DNA from 4 places in the Afipia dichlorophenoxyacetatis genome. Region 1 is predicted to be linked to each of the others. Evidence: riboswitches for the same ligand, from Rfam matches in the RefSeq annotation. Region 1 holds a riboswitch; each other region holds the start of a gene.
The links. Region 1 has a riboswitch for cobalamin ahead of ACZ5C3_RS07480 (TonB-dependent receptor plug domain-containing protein). Riboswitches for the same ligand answer to the same signal wherever they lie in the genome.

Region 1 (5,431 bases):
AAAGCGGCGCACGCTGGCCTGCGTGGGCATCCATGGCCAATGGGTCTTTATCGATCCGGCGAGCGAACTCGTCGTCGTTCGCGTGGCTTCCGAGCCGGTCCCGCTTGAAGTCGAGAACGTTCGCGCCTGGCGGCGTGCATCCGAGGCGATCGTGCAGCATTTCTCATGAGCTGAAATCGTTCATGGCCACCACCCCGGCGTTGATCGTGGTCGCATAGCCGACCCAGATCAGATACGGCACCAGCAGCCACGCCGAGGGGTGGTCCACACGCGAGCTTGAGAGAATCGTCATCGCGATGGCGATGAGCAGCGCCACGATAATCGCGAGCGCCGTCTGGATGCCGTGCCAGCCAAAGAACACCGGCGACCAGGCGGCGTTGAGCCCAAGCTGCAAAAAGAACCATCCGATGGCGATCAGCCTCGCCCGCGACGGCGGAGCCCTGTCCCATAGCCGCCACAGGCTGACGGCCATCAGGATGTAGAGAACAGTCCACACCACCGGAAACGCGATCGGCGGCGGCGTCCAGGTGGGCTTTGCCAGCTCCGCATACCAGGTCGGGATTTCAGGTCGTGTGACGATCGATTGAATGACGCCCACTCCGAGGCACAGGAGCAGGCACAGAACCAATCGGCCTGTCGACTTCAATGTCATGCCGCATCCTCTGCTGCATGGAGACCGCGAATCTCGCAGGCAAACATCACAACCGCAAGACGCACGAGGCCCATCGCCTAACAGCCAATCGTTCGATCAACAGCAAAGTGAATTCCGGCATGAATTGTAACAGCCGGTGGCGGCAGCCGGTTCCACCTGGCGCGCCGTAACCACTAGTGTGGTGGTTCAGAAGTTCGCCCGATATTCCCTGCGAGTCCTTCCGGCGAACTTCTGAACCACCACACTAGAATCGTAAACTGCTAGTGTCCTTTCGAAATCCAAAGTTCGCTCCGGAACTCGCCGCGCGGTGCAGCGAACTTTGGAATCGGGACACTAGGTCAGGGAGTCAGCTTTTCCATCTCCGGAAATGCGGCGTAGGTCGACCCCGCGCAAATATCGTCGACCTCCTCGATCATGCGATCGAGCCGGCCATCGATGTAGAGCGCCGCGCGCTCCTTCGCAGGCGTGTAAGTGCCATCCGCCTTACGCATGCTGTAGCGCAGGCAGGTCACGTAACGCAGCCGTCCGCCCACCTTGCGCTGGGCCGGTTGCGCGATAGCGGCATCGCCTACGCCACGCGGATCGTTCAGATAGGTGCGCAGAAACGCCAGCAGCTCGGAACGATAATTGGTGGGATACGGCTGATTCTCGATGCCACGATCGGCGGTGTATGACAGCCCGTCATTGCCGCCCGCCCACGTACAACCTACCAGCGCGGCGGCCAGCAGCAACAATCCCACCTGCTTTGTGTATGTCACCGGATTGCAACTCATTGTGCTGAAGTCCAACGCCTTGGGTTTCTTGGACATTGTGGCATTGACAAGGCAGGCTCCGGCAGCTTGATTGCAACCACGGCACAGGTGCCAGCGTGAGCTGGCGAATAGGGAATTCGGTGCCGCCGTGCGGTTGTTCGCAACATAACGCAAACACCAATTCGCGGCTATTCCGAAGCTGCCCCCGCAACTGTCAGCGGTGAGCCGTTGTCCACAATGCCACTGAGCCATGGCCACTCGCTTGAGGCTTGGGAAGGCGGACAACGGCGATGATCCGCGAGCCAGGAGACCTGCCTGTACCGGTCATCCTTCCCTCGTACGGGGCGTGCGAAGGAGCGGCGTTCCGCAGCGGTGACTTGGCGTAACTGTTGCGGAGGTTCGGCCAATGGCCCGCGTCCTCAGTCACGACGAGACATCCGGCAGCGTTTGCATGCCGCGCCTTATCGTGTCTGCGCGTGTTGTCACCGGCTCCGCGATTCAAGGCATCGACGGGGCAACAACGTGACTCTTCTTTCGAAATATCTTTCCACCACGGCAAGGCTTGCACTTCCGCTCGCCGCGTGCGTCGCAGGCGCCGTGGCAACGAGCCCTGCCCTTGCGCAGGACGCAAACGCGCTTCCGACGCTCACTGTTACATCACCAACGACCGTACCGACACCAGTCAGCCAGATCGCCAGCTCGATCACAGTGATCACCGCGGCCGACATCGAGCGCGATCAGCGCCGTACCGTTGTCGACGCATTGCAGGCGGTGCCCGGCCTCAACGTCGTGCAAAACGGCGGTCCTGGTGGCCAGACGTCGGTCTTCATGCGCGGCACGAACTCCAATCACACGAAAATTTTCATCGACGGCATCGACGTCGGCGATCCGAGCAACCCTACCGGGAATTTCGACCTCGGCAACCTGCTGACTGGTGACATCGACCGGATCGAAGTTCTGCGCGGCCCGCAAAGCGGCCTGTACGGCTCCGATGCGATCGGTGGCGTGATCTCGATCACCACAAAAAGTGGAAAAGGCCCGGCCACTGTCAGAGCGCGGGTCGAAGGGGGCAGCTTCGGCACCATCAACAGTTCCGGCGGCGTCAGCGGCTCTCAGGGACCCGTCAGTTACAACTTCAATGTCGAGCAATTCCATACGGCGGGCGCGCAAGTCACGCCTTTGGAGTTGCTGCCCTCCGGCCAGAAGCGCTTCACCAATAACTACGACAACAAGACATTCTCGACCAAAGTCGGTGTCGATGTTTCGGAAAATCTCGCCCTGAACTTCACGGGCCGGTACACCGAAGCTCTTCTCGGCTTCACGGGCTCGGATCCAACATTCTCCTTCCCGGCGGATCAGCAAAGCCGTACGGCTTCGACGCAGCTGTTTACACGCAGTGAAGCTGTCGTCTCCGCATTCGACGGCCGTTGGAAGAACTATTTCGGCGCCAATTTCAATGTGCAGCGGCGTAATAACTTCGATCCCTACGGGCTCGACTTCACCACCTTCTTGCCGGCCCAATTCTCGACCAATAACGGCGAGCGCAACCAGTATGACTGGCGCAGCGTTGCGAACTTCATGCCGGGTCAAACGCTCGTTGTCGGCAGCGAATACCAGATCGAGCGCTTCGACTCGAACACGGTTTCAACAAAGGAAAATGGGAACCGTGGCGCGTATATCGAATTGCAATCGCAATTCGCCGACCGCTTCTTTGTAGTGAGCAACGTCCGCATCGACGACAACGATGCCTTCGGCGATCATACGACCTATCGCATCGCACCTGCTTACATTGTACCGGGTACGGAGACGAAGCTGAAGGCAACTTACGGCACAGGCTTCAAGGCTCCATCTTTGACCCAACTCTATGACAACACCTTCAACAGCAACAATCCGAACCTGAAGCCGGAAGAAAGCCGCGGCTACGATGTCGGCTTCGAGCAACCGATCGCCAACGACCGCGTACGGTTCGGAACGACCTACTTCAATAACAACATTACGAATCTGATCATTGCCGATCCGACCGACCCGTTCTTCAAGAACCAGAACATCGGAGCCGCCAAGACATCCGGTTTCGAAACGTTTGCGGCGATCACCTTCAACGACCGCTTCAAGGTCCGCTTTGACCACACCTACACCGATGCGATTGACGCCCAGACCGGTCTGGAGCTAGTGCGGCGGCCGCGCAATAAAATGAGCTATACGGCGATCTGGACCCCGATCGACGACCTCACATTGTCGGCAACGGCCATCAGCTTCAGCAGCTTCGCCGATGTGGACCGCTTCACTGGCGCAAGGCTCATCACGCCTGGCTACACTCTCGTCAATCTGGCCGCGAACTACAAAGTGGCTGAGGGCGTGACGGCCTTCGCGCGGATCGACAACCTGCTCAACGAGCAATACGTCAACCCGGACGGTTTCTTGCGTCCCGGCTTCAGCGTGATCGGCGGCGTTCGCTTCGCCAGCGCACCGATCGTCCCCTGACGACACTACAAGCTCGGCCTGCGGTCATCGTTTGGGCGATGATCACAGGCCGGTCTTCTTTCCCGAGAGCCGCTTCGATGCGGGGGCGTTGCATAGCAGCGCTCAGGAAATATCGGTTCTGAAATCTCAGAACTTCTTCTTCACGACGACCACACGCTTGTGAGCATGATGACGATGGTGATGGGTCTTCTTGACGAAGTGCGCCTGCGCGTTGGCAACTGACGGCTTGATCACCACCTTCTTCGTGATCGCGCCGTGTCCGGTCTTAACGACGGTCGTCGCCATCGCCGGTGCAGCAAGCATCGAAGCCGCAACCAGAGCGGCGGAAATCGTCTTCAACATGGTCGTCTCCTGTTCATGTGATCGAGGGGCGGGGCCGGTCGATGACCGGGGTTCGATCATGGGAACAAGACTAGTGGCCGTGCGCTGAACTCAACCTGAAGCCGCTTGATGGCTGACGTTCATCTGGATGACATTTTCGTTATGTTAGCTGACCCCCGTGCGCGGAATGTTTGCCGCAAGCGGGTGTTTAAAAATCGAATGGGGTGCACCACCGCGCCTCATTATTCTCGGAGGCTCGTCATGAGCGGTTCAGCGATCAGACAAATATCCTTGGCATTTTTTCTTGCGGCCTTCATGGGAGCGCCCGTGCTCGACCGGGCGCTCGCCGCGGGCGGCGACACGCCCTCGCCTCCTCCGTCATCGGACACCAAGTCCGACTCGAAGGGCTCGAAGTCAAAGAAAAGCGACAAAAGATCGTCTGTAGATGATCCGGCTTTCATTTCTGGATATCGTGCAGCGTACTCAACGATCTACGAACAGCACGACTATGCGGCTGCCATCCCCCAACTCAGGGCACTCGACCATGATGACCGCGCCGACGTTGCTAATTTGATCGGCTATTCCTACCGCAAGCTCGGCCAATACGAGCAGTCGAAGGAATGGTACGAGCGCGCGCTCGCCGCCGATCCGAACCACGTCCGAACCTGGCAATATTATGGTCTGTGGCAGGTCGAACAGGGCCACCGCGATCGCGCAGAGTATCACCTGAAGAAGATCGAAGAACTCGCCGGCAAGGACAACGAGGACTACCGCAACCTGGCCGCGGCGCTGGCGAGCAGCAAACCCGGTTCTGTCTACTGAGATTTCCTCCAAACAGAAGGGACCCGGCTCCCGGGTCCCTTTTTGGTTAATTCACGCCTGTCACACGTCCGTCTTTACCATTTTCGCGCGCAGAGCTGCTCACCATCCCCCGCTGCTGCCTCGACAAGGCCGGGAAACCTCGTATAGACGAGGCCTGCGCCCCTTAATGGGTGTAGAGGACGGCTCGAGGCTGACGGCGGCAGATGACCACGCCAAAGAAATATGAGCGGATTGCCTTTGTGGCGGGCCCCAGCGCGGAAGCCCAGCAGGCGCTTGCGCAGCTCATCGGGATTTACGGCAACCACGCGCCGGACGACGCCGACGTGGTGGTGGCGCTTGGCGGCGACGGCCTGATGCTGCAAACCCTGCACCAGCACATGCGCTCGGGCATTCCGATCTATGG
Region 2 (5,431 bases), 1.1 Mb from region 1:
TCGATTCATCGCGCAGGATGTACTGATACTGCTCGGCAATACCGACCATCTTGTTGCGGCGGCCGAGCGACAGTATTTGCGCAAAGCCGGTGTAGAACCACATGCCTTCGAACACGACGTAGAAGGCAATCAGATCGCGCAGGAACGTCTGGTCGTTTTCCATCGTTCCCGTGGCGAACGTTGGATTGTCGAGTGCCTGCGTATGCTTCAGCGCCCATGCCGCCTTGTCGGTGATGCTCGGCACCTCGCGATACATGTTAAAGAGCTCGCCTTCATCGAGACCAAGGCTCTCCACCACATACTGGAACGTATGGGTGTGCACCGCCTCTTCGAAGGCCTGCCGCAACAGATATTGCCGGCATTCCGGATTGGTCAGATGACGATAGATCGCAAGTACAATATTGTTGGCGACCAGTGACTCCGACGCAGCGAAGAAGCCGAGGTTGCGTTTGATCATGCGGCGCTCGTCTTCGGTGAGGCCATCGCGCGATTTCCACAGCGCGATATCGGCCTGCATCGAGACTTCGGTCGGCATCCAGTGATTGTTGCAACCAGCGAGATACTTCTCCCACGCCCACTTATATTTCAGCGGCAGCAGTTGATTGACGTCGGCGCGTGAGTTGATCATCGCCTTGTCGTCGACACGCACGCGCCCACCCGCGCGATCGATCGGGCCAACGTTGTTTGCGGCCGCAACGGGCGGCTTTGGGATACCGGCCGTCGCGGCCGGCGACGGAGATGTTTCAGACCAGTCCAACATAATTCCCTCCAGATAAATCCGATTTAGTCATGCCCGGTCTTATCCGGGCATGACACGGTGGCGCGCGCTTATTGGCACGCCTCGCAATCGGGATCGTTGATGTTGCAGGCGAGTTCCGGGACCAGAATAAGTTCCGGCGCAGCTTCGACCGCATGGGCAGACACGGCGTTGAGCTTGCCGTCCGTGCCCTTCAACGTGGACTTCTCCACGTGGGTCGCGCTGCGTGACCGCAGATAATAAGTCGTCTTCAGACCACGCTGCCACGCCAGGCGATAGAGCGCATCGAGCTTCCGACCCGATGGATCGGCCATGTAGAGATTGAGCGATTGCGACTGATCGATCCACTTCTGCCGTCGTGCTCCAGCTTCGATCAGCCATGACGGATCGATCTCGAATGCTGTGGCGTAGATCGCCTTGAGATCGTCCGGCACACGGTCGATCTGACCGACACTGCCGTCGAAGTATTTCAGGTCCGAGATCATCACGTCGTCCCATAGGCCCCGAGCTTTCAGATCGCGGACCAGCGACGCATTCACCACCGTGAAATCGCCCGACATGTTCGATTTCACGTAGAGGTTTTCGTACGATGGCTCGATCGACTGCGCGACACCGCAGATGTTGGAAATGGTCGCAGTCGGCGCGATGGCCATGACGTTGGAGTTGCGCATGCCAGTCGACTTGACGCGCGCGCGCAGCGGCTCCCAATCCAGCGTCGCGGAGCGGTCGAAGGCGTGCATGCCGTCGCGCGCTTCATCCACCAGTGTGATGGAGTCCGCCGGGAGGATGCCCCGGCTCCACAGCGACCCATCGAACGATGGATAGCGCCCGCGCTCGGCGGCAAGATCAACCGACGCCGAAATCGCATGATAGCTGATGACTTCCATGCTCTCGTCGGCGAATGCGACGGCCGCATCCGATGAGTAAGGCAAGCGCAGCGTCTGCAGCGCATCCTGGAAGCCCATCAGACCAAGGCCGATTGGCCGATGCCTGAGATTGGAATTGCGGGCTTCCGGAATGGTGTAGAAGTTGATGTCGATCACATTGTCGAGCATCCGCACAGCCGTCTTTACGGTGCGCGCAAGCTTGGCCTGATCGATCCCCATCGGGGTGACGTGCGCCACGAGATTGATCGAACCGAGATTACAGACGGCGACTTCACGGTCCGACGTGTTCAAGGTGATTTCGGTGCAGAGGTTAGATGAATGCACCACACCGACATGCCCTTGGGGCGAGCGGATGTTGCAAGGATCCTTGAACGTGATCCATGGGTGTCCGGTTTCGAACAGCATGGTCAACATGCGCCGCCATAGATCGACCGCACGCACCTGCTTGAACACCCGCATCTCGCCACGCTCAGCCTTGGCCTCATACGCTTCATAGGCCTTCGCGAACGGCTTGCCGTAAAGATCGTGCAAATCCGGCGTCTCGTCCGGCGAGAACAGCGTCCACGTGCCATCGGCTTCGACGCGCTGCATGAATAGGTCCGGCACCCAGTTGGCAGTATTCATGTCATGGGTGCGGCGGCGATCGTCGCCGGTGTTCTTGCGCAGGTCGAGGAACTCCTCGACATCGATGTGCCAGGTTTCGAGATAGGCGCAGACCGCGCCCTTCCGTTTTCCGCCCTGATTGACGGCGATCGCCGTGTCGTTCGCCACCTTCAGGAAAGGCACCACGCCCTGTGATTCGCCATTGGTGCCCTTGATATGCGCACCAAGGCCTCGCACGCGGGTCCAGTCATTGCCAAGACCGCCGGAATACTTGGCGAGCAGCGCGTTATCTTTGATCGACTTGAAGATGCCGTCGAGATCGTCCGGTACGCTGGTCAGGAAGCAGGACGACAATTGCGGCCGCAGCGTGCCGGCATTGAACAGCGTCGGGGTCGAGGCCATGAAATCGAACGACGACAGAAGATCATAAAACTCGATGGCGCGCGCTTCACGATCGATCTCGCGGAGCGCAAGGCCCATCGCCACACGCATGAAGAACGCCTGCGGCAACTCGATGCGTGTGCCGCGCACATGCAGGAAGTAGCGATCGTACAGGGTCTGCAGGCCGAGGAACTGGAATTGCAGATCACGCTCAGGCTTCAGCGCCGCCGCAAGCCGCGCCAGATCGAAACGGCGCAATTCGGGATCGAGCAGTTCGTGCACGATGCCGGTGCCCACGTAAGTCTGGAAGTAATCGGCATATTGCGACGTCATGTCCGACTGGCTGGGAAGCTGTTCGCGCTTCTCGACGAAGGAGACCGCCTCGCGGCGCAACGAATCGAGCAATAGGCGCGCGCTGACGTAGGAATAATTCGGCTCCTGCTCGACCAGCGTGCGGGCCGCCATGACTTGTGCCTGCGATAACTCATCGAGCGTCATGCCGTCATAGAGATTGCGTCGGGCCTCAGCCAGAACCGGCTCGACCGAGACGCCATCAAGGCCTTCACACGCTTCCGCAATCACGCGCCGCAGCCGCTCTTCGTCAAGCGGACGCAGCACACCATCAGCGCCGCGCACATTCAACGTGGGCGCGGCAGATACGGCGATTTCCGGGTCGGATTCACGACGCGCCTTGGCGCGTTCTTCGCGATAGAGCACGTAAGCACGCGCCACCTTGTGATGACCGCCGCGCATCAGCGACAGTTCGACCTGGTCCTGAATATCTTCGATATGCAGGGCGCGCTGGGCATCGACGCGACGCGTCAGCGCCGTCACCACCTGCGCGGTGATCTCTTCGACGGTTTCGTGCACACGCCGCGACGCGGCAGCAGCCTGCCCTTCAACAGCCAGGAACGCACGCGTCACCGCGATCTGGATCTTGCTGGCATCGAATCCGCTCACGCTGCCATTGCGGCGGATGACGTGAAACGCCGGCGCGGAAAACGGCGCCTCCGGTGCGCGCGCTGCTATGGCTGGCGCCTGACGACCGTTACTGGAAATCTCAACTGACAAAGACATTCGGCAAACCCCTTCTTGGATTAGGGGGCTTGGGCCGAGGGGACGCTGCATGAAAGCGGCTGACCGAATGTCAGCCGTCAGCGGCGACCACCGGGACACCCCGCCCGAGGACGTTTTCTGGTGTCACGGCAGGTCTCCTGGCTCCGGGTCGTCGCGTCGCTCTGCCTTCCCGGATACACCCCGATGGGTCGTCCAGTGGACTATAAGAGCTGATGCTCGCCGTTACAGTTGCGGGGGCAGCTCCGGCATTGCTGCAGATCGTAAAGATCCGACAGCGCACCGGCTTCCCTCTTAGCTTCTGGGTGTTGGTGCCCAGAAGAACCATGACGACTACATGTGGTATGAGATCGCGATTCGCGTCAATGGCTTGTTGCAGATTTTCTCGGTGGAGAGCGGTGGACAGCGGGGATGGCTGCCCAAGACGTTAACGAAACGTCAATTGGGCGTCGCACGCCGCCCGGAGGCGAGATCTCCGGGAGCCTGAATAAGCAAGCAGACTTGCCGCCGCAGCCGCTGATTGCACGAGTGAACAGTCAGTCCGGCTTTGCATCCGCCGGCCATGGCGTCACCGGCGGCACGGTGTCGGTCGGGGCAGGCATATCCACCGTCTTGAAGTCGGCGGGGCTGACAATCTCCAGATATTCCATGTCCGGTGAATAATCGAACAGGTAGTGCGTGATGCCCGGCCGCTGATGCACGACATCGCCTGCCTTCACCAAGGTCGGCTTGTCTTCATACATGAACTTCGCCCAGCCCTTGGTCATGATGACGATCTGGAAATCGCAATCATGGCGATGCCAGCCGGTGCCATCCGTCGGCGGCATGTTCGCTTTCACGAGATGAGCAATCACCTGGCCGCCCGTTGCGTCCGCGATTCCAAGATCGCGATAGAGAAAGAAATCGCGCAGGCCTCCGCCCTTGAACTCCGTGTCTTCGGGCTTGACGTGCGAGAACTTCATCACCGGATCGTGCTTGTTCATTGCAACCTCCACGCTGTCCTTTCAGGCAAAGCGATATCCGGCGAGGCCGCAGTGAGCGACCTCATCGTCGACTCGTTTGCTTCTGCTATCGATCATGCGAATTCCGCGCCATTGCGGGCTTCGACAATGGACGACGTGTGCGGAAGTTTTGCGCAGCGGTGGATGTCGCTGAATCCCGTATGAGATTCCCAATGCGACACGGCGCGATTGAAAATTGATGCGTCGAAAAGCCTCTGGCATCCCAGAAGTCGCTCGCTGCGCACCGAGAACACGCAAGGTGTTTGGCTAGCGAGCAGGCATTTGCACGCAAAGTGCGCCTAATATTCAACCTCCAGCTCTTCGATATCCGCAGGTTCGAGCTTCGCGGCCGCAATCCATTCCTGCATTTCCGGAAGGCTCATGATCCGCTTTGCATAGCTTGCGAGAACAGGCTGGAGCTGCACATCGTACGTCATGAACCGCGTCACGACCGGCGCATACATGGCATCCGCCATCGTGCGATGGCCAAACAGGAATGGTCCGCCGGATTTTTCCAGGCAGTCGCTCCAAATCGCGCAAATCCGGTCGATGTCGGCTTGGGCGCGGGACCAGATCTTGAAACCGGGGAAGTGGCCCTTCAGGTTGACCGGCAGCGATGAACGCAGCGTCGTGAACCCTGAATGAATCTCGCCGCAGATGGAACGGCAATGCGCGCGGGGTATCCGCTCGGCAGGCAATAGCTGCGCTTCCGGTTTGAGATCATTGAG
Region 3 (5,431 bases), 2.2 Mb from region 1:
GTGTCACGGAAAAAATGCCGGCCGCGGCAGGATCGTAAGCCGTCGCGTACATACCGTAGAAGAGCATCCCCTTCACAGGCTCTAACGTCGCCGCCGCCCGATAGGACACGGGATTCCAGGTTTTGGTGAATGGCTGGCCCGCAGGGACAGTGCCATCGAAGTTGATGCCGTTGCGCGACAACGTCAGGTCTTCCACACGAATGCCGCCGATCAATGCGAGCATTGGCGTGAGTTTAAGCCGATCTTCGATCGAGATCGCGGCATCGTCGAGACGGCTATTTCGGATGTTGGGTTGGGGCACGCCATAGAGGCCCGGATCGGGATTGAGCACCGTCACCGAGTCGGCCGGGTAGGTGTCCGGATTTCCTTCCTGCGCGAATTGGATGTCGTTGCGGCTGACCGAGAGCTGGGTTGCGAGCCGGTTCTCCATACCGAAGAACGATGTGTTCCAAACGAGATCGGTATTGTCGCCGATGACCTGCTGCTTGTGCGTTACAAAGAAGCGATCACGGTCAATCACCGAGTTCGTGGTATTGAAGGCGTAGGTCTCGCTGTCATACCAGTAGCGCTTGGCGCTGTATTCGTAGGCCTGATTCTTGATGGTGACGTTGTCGGTGATATTCCATTCGAAGCCGCCGCGCACGAAAACCTCGTGCGCTCCAACGGAATTATCGGCCACATTGTAATTCGTCGTTGTCGTACGCTTGTCGATGGTGACGGGACCAAGGACCGTTCCGTCGAACGTATTGATCGCTGATCCTGCTACGACTCCGTGGGTTGAATACGCCCCCGAAAAAGCCGTCGTCGTCAGCGGTGTTCCCCAATAGGCATGACCGTCATCGCGGCGGTACTCAACAGCACCAAAGACCTTGAATGAATCGTTCACCTGATAATTCAGCTGGCCAGAAACATTGTTGAGCTGCTGATAGTCGCCTTGGACGAAGCTGTTGATCTTCGACGAACTGACGTCGAAGCGATAGTCAAGCCCCGGCACGGTCGTACTACCGCCAGAGCCGTAATGCGTTCGATAGGTACCGAGCGAGTCGATCGAGCCATCAAGCTGGCTTTTGATCGGCCCCGAGGTTGGCTGGTTGCTCACATAGTTTACGGCTCCGCCGATCGCGGCGAGCCCTGACATGATCGAGGACGGCCCTCTGAGGAATTCGACTTGATCGAGACTGGCTGTGTCCATCACGCGAGAAGTGATGCTCTGCGGGCCGATCCAAATTCCGTTGTAAAGAACCGTTATCTCGCCATAGGAAAAACCACGCATGGAGAAGCCGCCGGGCGCACCGGCTGCGTCACCCGACAGAACACCGACCGCACCTTGAGCGGCCTCGGTTGTCGTGCGATAGCCCTGTTCCTGCATCTGTTGCCGGCTCACGACATCCACGCTCGCGGGAGTGTCATGCACCGTCAATCCAAGCCGGCTTGCGCTCGCTGCGACGGCATTGGAATTGAGCGGCGTTGGCGAGCTTTCCGGATTAGCAACTGCTCGCGTATCGGCCTGCGGCGCCGCGCGCTTGGACCTCTTCGCCGCAGCGTCTGTCTTCTTGCCGGGACGCGTTGCGGTATTCGGCAGCGTTGGTGCTTGGACCTCAATCGGCCCAATGGCCTGCGGGCTTTGCGCTGATGCCGGCCCTAACGTAGAAGCCAGCAGGACTCCGAGCGGCAGCGCCGGACTGATATGCCAACGCTGTCTGGATGAGGTCAGTTTGTGCGAATGCGCGCAGCGAAAGAGCTGCGCAAAAGATAGCTGGGAATTGAACACGGTTGTGCCCGACGGGGAACAATTGGACCGTCACGCACGTTTCCCGCGGCCTTCTGCCTTTCGCCCCAATGCGGCAGACACCAACGGAGTAACCAATACCTCGGAGCACCCCGCCCGACGCATTCGCGCATGACCACGGCTGGTAGCAGGTCTCCTGGCTCGCGGGTCGCGGCCTCTGACCACCTTCCCAGGATTATCCAATCCCAGTGGTATTAAATGGTCGTCGGCTCGCCGCTTACAGTTGCGGGGGCAGCTCCGGCATTGTCCAGAGAGGACGCACCGAATTCCCTTAATAGCCCTCACGGGCACTACCACGGCCACAGTGAATTGGGCTCGGCGGTGAGTCAAGTACTCCTCTACCAATCATGATTGGAGATTTCGTCGGCGGAAACGACAAAAGCGGTTCTCAACACCGGATGAACCTGCTTTCGGGAAGAGCAACTAATCGTACGCTGCTTTGTTGAAAGAAAAGCCGCCCCAACGGGCAGCTTTTCAATACGTTCAAGCGGCGATCAGCATTGGTGGGATTACCCGATGAGAGTCTTTCTGACCTGCATTGCCGGCTTTGCTATGACGTGCATGAGCGGAGCTCCCGTAGATGCAGCACCGGCCTACTGCTCTCCGAAGGACAATACCGCACGCATACTGAGTAAGCCCTCGCCGAACGACATTCATCCGGATTGGCAGGGTGACAATGTCATCGGGACAGCCTGGTCGCTTGCCGTAAAAAAGACAGTGTCCAACTCGACCGGCGTCTACGCATTTGGCGATTTGATCGGTACACGCCGCGGCGTCGTAAGCCGAAACGTCTATGTTCTCTTGTCTGAATGGGAATGCAAAGGCCAGGCTACGTCCGCGACCGCCCCATCCTCTCCGGTCGTTTCACCCACGCCCAAACCTCGGTAAAGCCCGACGCGGATGTTGTTCCCTTGATGCAGCGTTCGCTGCGCTGACAGCGTTCCGGAAGAGCAACTAGTCGCGCATTGTACCGCTCAAGAAAAAAGCCGCCCCCGACGGGCGGCTTTTCAATAAGACTGACAAAATCATCAGCTTATCTGGTTGCGGGGACCCAGAGCAGACGCCCCTACAGAATTACTCCAATCGTCATTTCCTTATAAACGCTTACGCTCTTCTCGGTCTGCTTTGCTCTCAATAGCCAACCTCGGCTTCAACTAACGCGAGGTCGCCTAAGAGCCAACACTGCCCCAAGCCCGAAACTGTTGACAGCCTTCGTCCCCTATCAAGAGCACGTTGTTAACGGCAGCGACATCTTGCGCTCGCCTATGCTTCCAAATCCACCACCGTAAGAGGTACGTTGGAATGGAAAGGCATTGCCGCAACAGCGCACTGCCCGTAGCAAGCAGCCTATCTCTTCGACAAGAGGTAGCGGACGCGCCCCCCGCACCGCGTTCTTATCGTTTAGACGACGTGGTAGCTTGAAACGTTCTGTCGCCGAAACAGTGCGGAAATGACGATCAGGAACATCGTCAGATTGAGGAATCGTCCAGCGAACGATCCGAACGAGTTGACGAGCAGAAGGTAGAGTATCATCGGAAATATGACTTGCGGCTCGAGGCGCTTGACCAACTCTGCGAACATGAGCAGCAGCCCCAGCATGATGAGAGCCGCGACGACCACTCCTTGATAGATGCTGATGTGGACCAAAGGGTTCTCGATACCCCACTCCAATCCGAAAGAGTACATCTGCGATCTGATGTAGTCCGGATCTGGGCCCCACAAAAGATCGCTTCCGCTGAACGAATTCCATAGCGGCAGCATCACCACGCGGCTGCGAGCGCTGCCACCATCGTCGGAGAACCGTTCAAGCAGTTGATCAAAGAAGCCTTCGGACGCCAAAGCTAAGACGACCCCTATTCCGAGCGGAATAACCGCAACAGCGGCCGTTACTGTACCGCGGGAAAATTTTCGGCCACCGGCAAATCTCATAAGTTGCCATAGGACAGCAAGAGCGAGGATTGTGAGGGTTGTCAGCAAGGCTGTACGCCCGCCATACGCAACCATGGCCATCGTCTGCAATCCTATCATCGGTGACCGCCATCCTGGCTGCAACAACCTGCCGCCGCCGACCAGCAAGCTCACGATATACGCGCTTGTTATCGCTGCAGCGTGCAACGGATGGCCAAGAAGCGCGACCGAGCGTGTCTCGATGGACGTCGTTCCATCCGGCGAAAAGGTCGTGAGCGGGAACGCCTTGATCCCCGACATAAGTTCAAAAATGGCGAGAACCGCATTCGCTGCAAAAAACCAATGGATAAACCGCTCAAGCGTGATCATGCGTTCCGGCGGGACAAATGGCAGCAACATGCAGCAAAGAAAGAGAGGCAGGTCGGTGTCGACATACATTCCGAAACCGCTTCGTTCACCCACGACGATGTTGACAAGGGCGAATGTCGTCGCGCAGAAAAAAAAGATCGCGCCGAGTTTTGTCGCAACATAGTAGCGAGCAAGATCGAGCTTGCGGGGATACGACACGACGAAAGCAAAGAATATAATGACGAGAAGATAGGTCGATGGATGTATCTTGCTGAGTGGCGATCCTTCAATCGCCGAATAATCGTACCCGATAGTATCAAGCACAGTTGCTGAAATTACAAAGAGAAGGATGATATAGACAGCGAGCATCGCTTGGATGTGTCTGCCGGCAAAGGGCAAAACGAGTCTGACCGTTTCGACCGGCGTTGGGCGCGAAATCGAGGCAGTGCCGTCTGTCATCTACGCTCTCATGCTCTCGCGGCGGATATGCCGACCGCCTCTGCCCATGGACCAGGGTAACTTCCCCGTCGGGTTAGCGCACTCAACACGGAGATAGTACATCCATCGACAGCAACGCTGTGGGCCGACATGAGCGCCTCAACCGAGCCCCACCTCAACCCGCAACGGGATACGACAGGCAAGTTAACGCTCAATTAACCCAATTGGTAATTCTCAAAGGCCGGACACTAGGAGGTCTGGCCTTGTCCTGTGCTGGGACTCACGGTCGCGTTCATGTTTGCCACGTCCTGTGATGACTCCTGAAGTCGCTGCCGTTTTTTTCGCGGCCGCAGGCTTACCTTTTCAAACAGAATCGACAGCGCCAACGTGGCCACACAGAAAACCAATAGGTTGATGGGAAATGGAATTCTATGAAGCGCGTCCTGGCGAAGGATGAAATCGTGTGTCAGATAAATCTGAAGTGCGACTCCAGCCAGGAGCGTAACAGGAGCACTCAGATAGTTGGCGACAAACTGCTCTAGCCAAGGGTAGCGTGCAAACCGGAAAGCGAAAACAAGGAACGCAAGCGCTGGAATCCGATCCAGGATCTGCACCTCGAATGGGATGAGCCGCCCAAGACTGCCGACGAAGAGATAAAAGCAGGCGATAGAGACCAGCAGCCAAAGCAGATCGGTGATCTTGCCCTTGGTATTGGCATGAAACCGGGCTGCATAGACGCCCATTACCATGGTGCCAAAGTAGAATATGATGCGGAGTGGAAGGGTTACTTCCGTCTGCACATCGTAGTGCTCGGTGAGCCAGCTTGTCTTTTCAGCAAAGATTGAAAATAGAAGAATATATGCAACCGCCAATGCGGCGAAGAGATACGCGAAGGCCTTTTTCGTCTCCATGTTCGACATGACGAAGTAGATCGGAACGTAATAGCCG
Region 4 (5,431 bases), 1.8 Mb from region 1:
CAGGCCCATCGGTGCAGCCGATATGGATCTCATAAGCATCAATCAGCTTTTCGGTCACCGCATGTTGCGCGGCAACGCGGGTGAGCGTTTTCTGCTCGGTCATGACCGTGGTCACATCGAGAAGCGCGAGGCCTGGAGTTTCGCCCGCTGATCCCTCGATTCCTTCTGGATCAGCCACGCTGTGCCCGAGCATCTGGTAGCCGCCGCAGACACCGAGCACGTGACCGCCGCGACGGTAATGTGCGAGCAGATCGATGTCCCAGCCTTGCGCGCGCAGGAAGGCGAGATCGCCGCGTGTCGATTTTGAGCCGGGAATGATGACGAGCTTGACGTCGCCGGGAATGGCTTCTCCGGGGCGAACCATCACGAGGTCGACATCGGGCTCAAGCTTCAGCGGGTCGAGATCATCAAAATTGGCAATCCGTGACAGAGCAAGAAACGCGATCTTGCACTTCCCAGGCTTGCGCGCTTCGCCGAGCCCCAGCGCGTCTTCGGCCGGCAGTTCGCCCGCGCGGCTGAACCAGGGCAGGACCCCAAAGCCGCGCCAGGATGTGCTGGCTTCGATGAGCCGATAGCCGTCATCGAAGAGTGAGGGATCGCCACGGAATTTGTTGATAACAAAACCCTGGATCATCGCAGCATCTTCCGGATCGATGACGGTCTTGATGCCGACGAGCTGCGCAATGACGCCGCCGCGGTCGATGTCGCCGATCAGCACCACCGGTACGTCGGCCTTGCGCGCAAAGCCCATATTGGCGATGTCGGACTTGCGCAGATTAACTTCGGCCGGGCTGCCGGCGCCTTCGACGAGCACAAGATCGGCGCGATCCTTCAGCCGCGCAAAGCTCTCGATCACGGCGCCCATCAGCGATGGTTTCATAGCCGCATATTCGCGCGCGCGCACCGTGGCAAAGCGCTTGCCATGCACGATGACCTGCGCGCCGACATCCGTCTCGGGTTTTAGGAGGATCGGGTTCATATCTGTGTGCGGTTCAACGCCAGCGGCCAGTGCTTGCAAGGCCTGCGCCCGGCCGATCTCGCCGCCGTCCACCGTCACAGCCGCATTGTTCGACATGTTTTGTGGCTTGAAGGGGAGCACACGCAACCCGCGGCGCCTTGCAGCGCGCACGAGGCCCGCGACGATGAGCGACTTGCCCACGTCCGAACCCGCTCCTTGGATCATCAATGCGCGCGCCATCGAACCGTCTTCAGAATTCGACGCCCGGCTGGGCCTTGATGCCGGACCGGAAGGGATGTTTGACCAGCGTCATCTCGGTGACGAGGTCGGCAATCTCGATCAACTCGTCTTTGGCGTTGCGCCCGGTGAGAACGACATGCGTCATCGGTGGCTTCGAGGTTTTCAGGAAGTCGACGACTTCGGAAATCTCGAGATAGTCGTAGCGGAGAGCGATGTTGATCTCATCAAGCACGACCATGCGTAAGTTTGGATCGAGGATCAGTTGCTTCGCTTTCTCCCAGCCCGCTCTTGCTGCGGCGATATCGCGTTCGCGGTCCTGCGTTTCCCAGGTGAAGCCTTCGCCCATCGCATGAAACTGGCAGAGATCGCTGAAATGGCCGGTGAGCAGGCGGCGCTCGCCTGTGTCCCAGGCTCCCTTGATGAACTGCACCACCGCGCAGGGAAAGCCATGCGCGACACAGCGCACGATCATTCCGAAGGCGGAGGATGATTTTCCCTTTCCCGCGCCGGTATGAACGATGATCAGTCCTTTCTCGCCACTCTTGGTTGCCATGATCTTGTCGCGGGCAACCTTGATCTTCGCCATTTTCTCGGCGTGGCGGGTATCGACAGCGGTTTTGGAGGCGGCGTCCTCGTTCGCAGCGGCATCTTGTTCAGACATATCTGAGGTGGTCCTTCGGCTTGACAAGTTGCGGGCATCGGCAAATGGTGCACCTGCGTTGGTTCCTGTCCTACGACAGGCGAAGAGGGAATGCGATAGGGCTCAAATCGGAAGATTTGGGTTCGAAAACAGCCGCCCCCGCGACCGTGACCGGAGAGATGCCCAAAGCCACTGCCCCAAACGGGGGTGGGAAGGTGGGGATCGAAGGATAAAATCCTGCTCCGCAAGCCGGGAGACCTGCCAACGCAACGTTTGAGACCGGCGGACGGGGTGTTCCGCGACGGGGAAGCGAGCCTTCCTTCGGGTGGATTCGCGCTCCTCATCGCCCTCCCGCTGTCTATCCTTGGAAGGGGCGATGACCGTCATACTTCACGTCTGTATTACCTGCCGGGCCGGCCAGACGGTCGGCGAGGGCGAGATCTCGCCCGGCAAGCGCCTGCATGCAGCGATCCTCGACGCCGGTGTACCCGAAGGCGTGAGCGTGGTTCCGGTCGAATGCCTGTCCGCGTGCAGCCAGGGTTGCTCGGTTGCGCTTAGCGCACCAGGGCGTTGGTCTTACGTCTATGGCCGCCTGTCGGATGCCAATGCGCGCGATGTGATCGCCGGCGCATCGGCCTATGCAGCCGCGCCCGACGGCCTCGTGCCGTGGCGCAGCCGCCCGGAAATTTTCCGCAAACAATCGCTCGCTCGTATTCCCCCCATTGCGCCTGTGCCGGAGGCCGCCGAATGAATTCGCTCGCAAAAGTCCCTGTCACCGTCGTCACCGGCTTTCTCGGCTCGGGCAAGACCACGCTGATCCGCCATTTGATCACCAATGCCAACGGCAAGAAGCTCGCAGTGCTCGTCAATGAGTTCGGCAGCGAGGGCGTCGATGGCGAGATTTTGAAATCCTGCGCTGATGCCAATTGCCCGGAAGAAAACATCGTCGAACTTGCGAATGGCTGCATCTGCTGCACGGTTGCCGATGATTTCATTCCGGCGATGGAGCAATTGCTCGCGCGCCCCGTGAGGCCCGATCATATCCTGATTGAGACGTCGGGCTTGGCGCTGCCGAAGCCGCTGCTCAAGGCGTTCGACTGGCCGGAAATCCGGTCACGGATCACTGTCGACGGCGTGATTGCGCTTGCTGATGCGGAAGCGGTGGCGGCGGGCCGCTTTGCGCCGGATCCGGTCGCTGTGGAAGCGCAGCGCGCAGCCGACGACAATCTTGATCACGAAACGCCGCTCTCGGAAGTGTTTGAAGACCAGATCGCTTGCGCCGATATCGTGCTGCTCACCAAGGCCGATCTGGCAGGCTCGGCAGGGCTTGAAGCGGCGAAGGCAGCGATCGAAGCCGAGATGCCGCGCCGCGTCCCGATGCTGCCGGTCGTCGACGGTGCCGTTGACCTGCGCGTGATCCTCGGCCTCGAAGCAGCCGCAGAGGACGATCTTGCCGCGCGCCCTTCGCATCATGACGGCGAGGATGAGCACGAGCACAATGACTTCGCGTCCGTCGTCATCGATCTCCCGGAGGTCGCCGACATCGACGCGCTGGTCGCATCGATCCAGCGGCTGGCGCGCGAACAGAACGTGCTGCGCGCCAAGGGCTACCTCGCCGTTGAAGGCAAGCCGATGCGTTTGCTGCTGCAATCGGTCGGAGAGCGGGTGCGCCATCAGTTCGATCAGCCCTGGGGTGCGCGTCCGCGGCAGTCGAAACTGGTTGTGATCGGCGAGCACGGCGATATCGACGAAGCTGCAATCAAGGTAGGACTTGGTCTTGAGGGATCCGGCATCTGATGCACGTCGTCTTTCGCGAGAGCCGCGGGCTTGAGGAGACCGCGACGCCAAGAGACATCGGCCAGGATCCGGCCGATCTCGTGGTACTCTCGTTTTCCGACAGTGATCTTGCGGCATTCGCGTCGGGCTGGCGACGCGGGCAGGCCAGCCTGCCGTCGCTGAGGCTCGCAAATCTGGCTGAGCTGCGTCACCCGCTGTCGGTCGATACCTATATCGAGCGAACGTTGTCGCATGCGCGCGGCATTCTTGTGCGGTTGATTGGCGGGGAGTCCTATTGGCCGTATGGGCTCGCAGCTCTGCATCAACTGGCGAAGACACGCGACATTGCGTTGGCCGTGCTGCCGGCAGATGGCCGCGACGATGTGCGACTGGATGCATTCTCGACTCTGCCGGTGTCAACACTGAGGCGGCTCAAGGCGCTCTGCGACAAGGGCGGCCCCGTGGCGGCGCAGGCGGCGATCGCACAGCTTGCGCTGGCGTCGGGACTTTATGCGGGACCTGTGGTCGGGGACCAGGATATTCCCGAGATCGGTTTCTACGACCCCGTTCGTGGCGTTGTGGCGGCGCCGACATCCGATGGGCGGCCGCGCGCGCTCGTCACGTTCTATCGTTCCTATCTCGCCGCTGCCGACACAAATCCGGTTGACGCGCTGATCGAAGCGTTGCGGCACAGGGGCTTTGATGCCTATGGCGTCTTCGTCACTTCTTTGAAGGCGCCGGGCGTCGCTGACTGGCTGCGTGCGCATCTTGTGCAAACACCACCAGCTGCCGTCGTCAATGCGACGGCGTTCTCGGCGGTCGGTGACGACGGCAGCACTCCATTCGATGTTGCATCGTGTCCGGTCTTCCAGGTCGCACTGTCAACGGCACGGCGCGAGGATTGGGCCGGGTCGCTTCGCGGTCTCTCACCGGGAGATCTCGCGATGCATGTGGTGTTACCGGAGGTCGACGGCCGACTGTTCTCGGGCGTCGTGAGCTTCAAGTCGGTTAGTGAGCGCGATCCCGATCTGCAATTCGCTCGTCTCGCGCACGGGGCCGACGATGAACGTGTGAACGCCGTTGCTGCACGGGTGGCCGCCTGGCATCGGCTCGCAAGCAAGCCGGCTGGCGAGAAGCAACTCGCGATCGTGCTCTCGAATTATCCAGGTCGTCCACATCAGATCGCGCATGCGGTTGGGCTTGATGCGCTGGCTTCGATTGAAGCACTGCTCTCCGATCTGAATGAAGCCGGCTTCGATTTGGAGACGGCGGAGACGCTTGGCAACATTCTGTTGCGGGAGGAATTGACCTGGAGTGTTGCCGAGTATCGTGCGGCGCTCGCGGGCATGTCACGCCCGTTGCAGGATGACCTCGCGCGCGCCTGGGGCGCACCGGAGAACGATCCGAATTGCCGCGCCGGCGCGTTTCACTTTGCAGCGATCCGGCGTGGCAAGGCCATCATCGCCCTTCAGCCAGAGCGTGGCGAGGTCGGCGAGCGTGATGCCGACTACCATGATCTCTCGCGTATCCCACGCCACGCCTATGTCGCGTTCTATCTGTGGCTCCAACGCCAGGGGATCGACGCCGTCATCCACATGGGGGCGCACGGCACGCTCGAATGGCTGCCGGGCAAGTCCGTCGCGCTGTCCTCGTCCTGCTGGCCGGACGCACTGATCGGCGACGTGCCGATGATCTATCCTTTTATCGTCAACGATCCCGGCGAAGCCGCGCAGGCCAAGCGACGGATCGGTGCGGTCACGATCGGTCATTTGCCGCCGGCATTGGCAAAGGCCGCTGTGCCGGACAGCTTGCGTCGG

Region 2: another riboswitch for cobalamin. It lies ahead of ACZ5C3_RS02245 (ribonucleoside-diphosphate reductase subunit alpha); the one in region 1 lies ahead of ACZ5C3_RS07480 (TonB-dependent receptor plug domain-containing protein).
Region 3: another riboswitch for cobalamin. It lies ahead of ACZ5C3_RS25370 (TonB-dependent receptor); the one in region 1 lies ahead of ACZ5C3_RS07480 (TonB-dependent receptor plug domain-containing protein).
Region 4: another riboswitch for cobalamin. It lies ahead of ACZ5C3_RS15995 (DUF1636 family protein); the one in region 1 lies ahead of ACZ5C3_RS07480 (TonB-dependent receptor plug domain-containing protein).

What each region holds. Positions count from the first base shown of each region.
Region 1 covers NZ_AP029250.1:1,612,203-1,617,633, reverse strand. Annotated here, with positions in the region: gene ACZ5C3_RS07495 (serine hydrolase domain-containing protein) at 1-169, shown strand, start outside; gene ACZ5C3_RS07490 (TspO/MBR family protein) at 164-652, opposite strand; gene ACZ5C3_RS07485 (hypothetical protein) at 991-1,461, opposite strand; cobalamin riboswitch at 1,494-1,737, shown strand; gene ACZ5C3_RS07480 (TonB-dependent receptor plug domain-containing protein) at 1,927-3,885, shown strand; gene ACZ5C3_RS07475 (His-rich protein BRANT) at 4,012-4,227, opposite strand; gene ACZ5C3_RS07470 (tetratricopeptide repeat protein) at 4,468-5,028, shown strand; gene ACZ5C3_RS07465 (NAD kinase) at 5,232-5,431, shown strand, end outside.
Region 2 covers NZ_AP029250.1:479,337-484,767, reverse strand. Annotated here, with positions in the region: gene ACZ5C3_RS02250 (ribonucleotide-diphosphate reductase subunit beta) at 1-760, opposite strand, end outside; gene ACZ5C3_RS02245 (ribonucleoside-diphosphate reductase subunit alpha) at 829-3,705, opposite strand; cobalamin riboswitch at 3,816-4,046, opposite strand; gene ACZ5C3_RS02240 (cupin domain-containing protein) at 4,239-4,685, opposite strand; gene ACZ5C3_RS02235 (glutathione S-transferase family protein) at 5,003-5,431, opposite strand, start outside.
Region 3 covers NZ_AP029250.1:5,411,208-5,416,638, forward strand. Annotated here, with positions in the region: gene ACZ5C3_RS25370 (TonB-dependent receptor) at 1-1,771, opposite strand, end outside; cobalamin riboswitch at 1,899-2,099, opposite strand; gene ACZ5C3_RS25375 (hypothetical protein) at 2,306-2,677, shown strand; gene ACZ5C3_RS25380 (VpsF family polysaccharide biosynthesis protein) at 3,191-4,504, opposite strand; gene ACZ5C3_RS25385 (acyltransferase family protein) at 4,732-5,431, opposite strand, start outside.
Region 4 covers NZ_AP029250.1:3,389,027-3,394,457, reverse strand. Annotated here, with positions in the region: gene ACZ5C3_RS16005 (cobyric acid synthase) at 1-1,198, opposite strand, end outside; gene cobO (cob(I)yrinic acid a,c-diamide adenosyltransferase) at 1,209-1,859, opposite strand; cobalamin riboswitch at 1,902-2,118, shown strand; gene ACZ5C3_RS15995 (DUF1636 family protein) at 2,215-2,589, shown strand; gene cobW (cobalamin biosynthesis protein CobW) at 2,586-3,635, shown strand; gene cobN (cobaltochelatase subunit CobN) at 3,635-5,431, shown strand, end outside.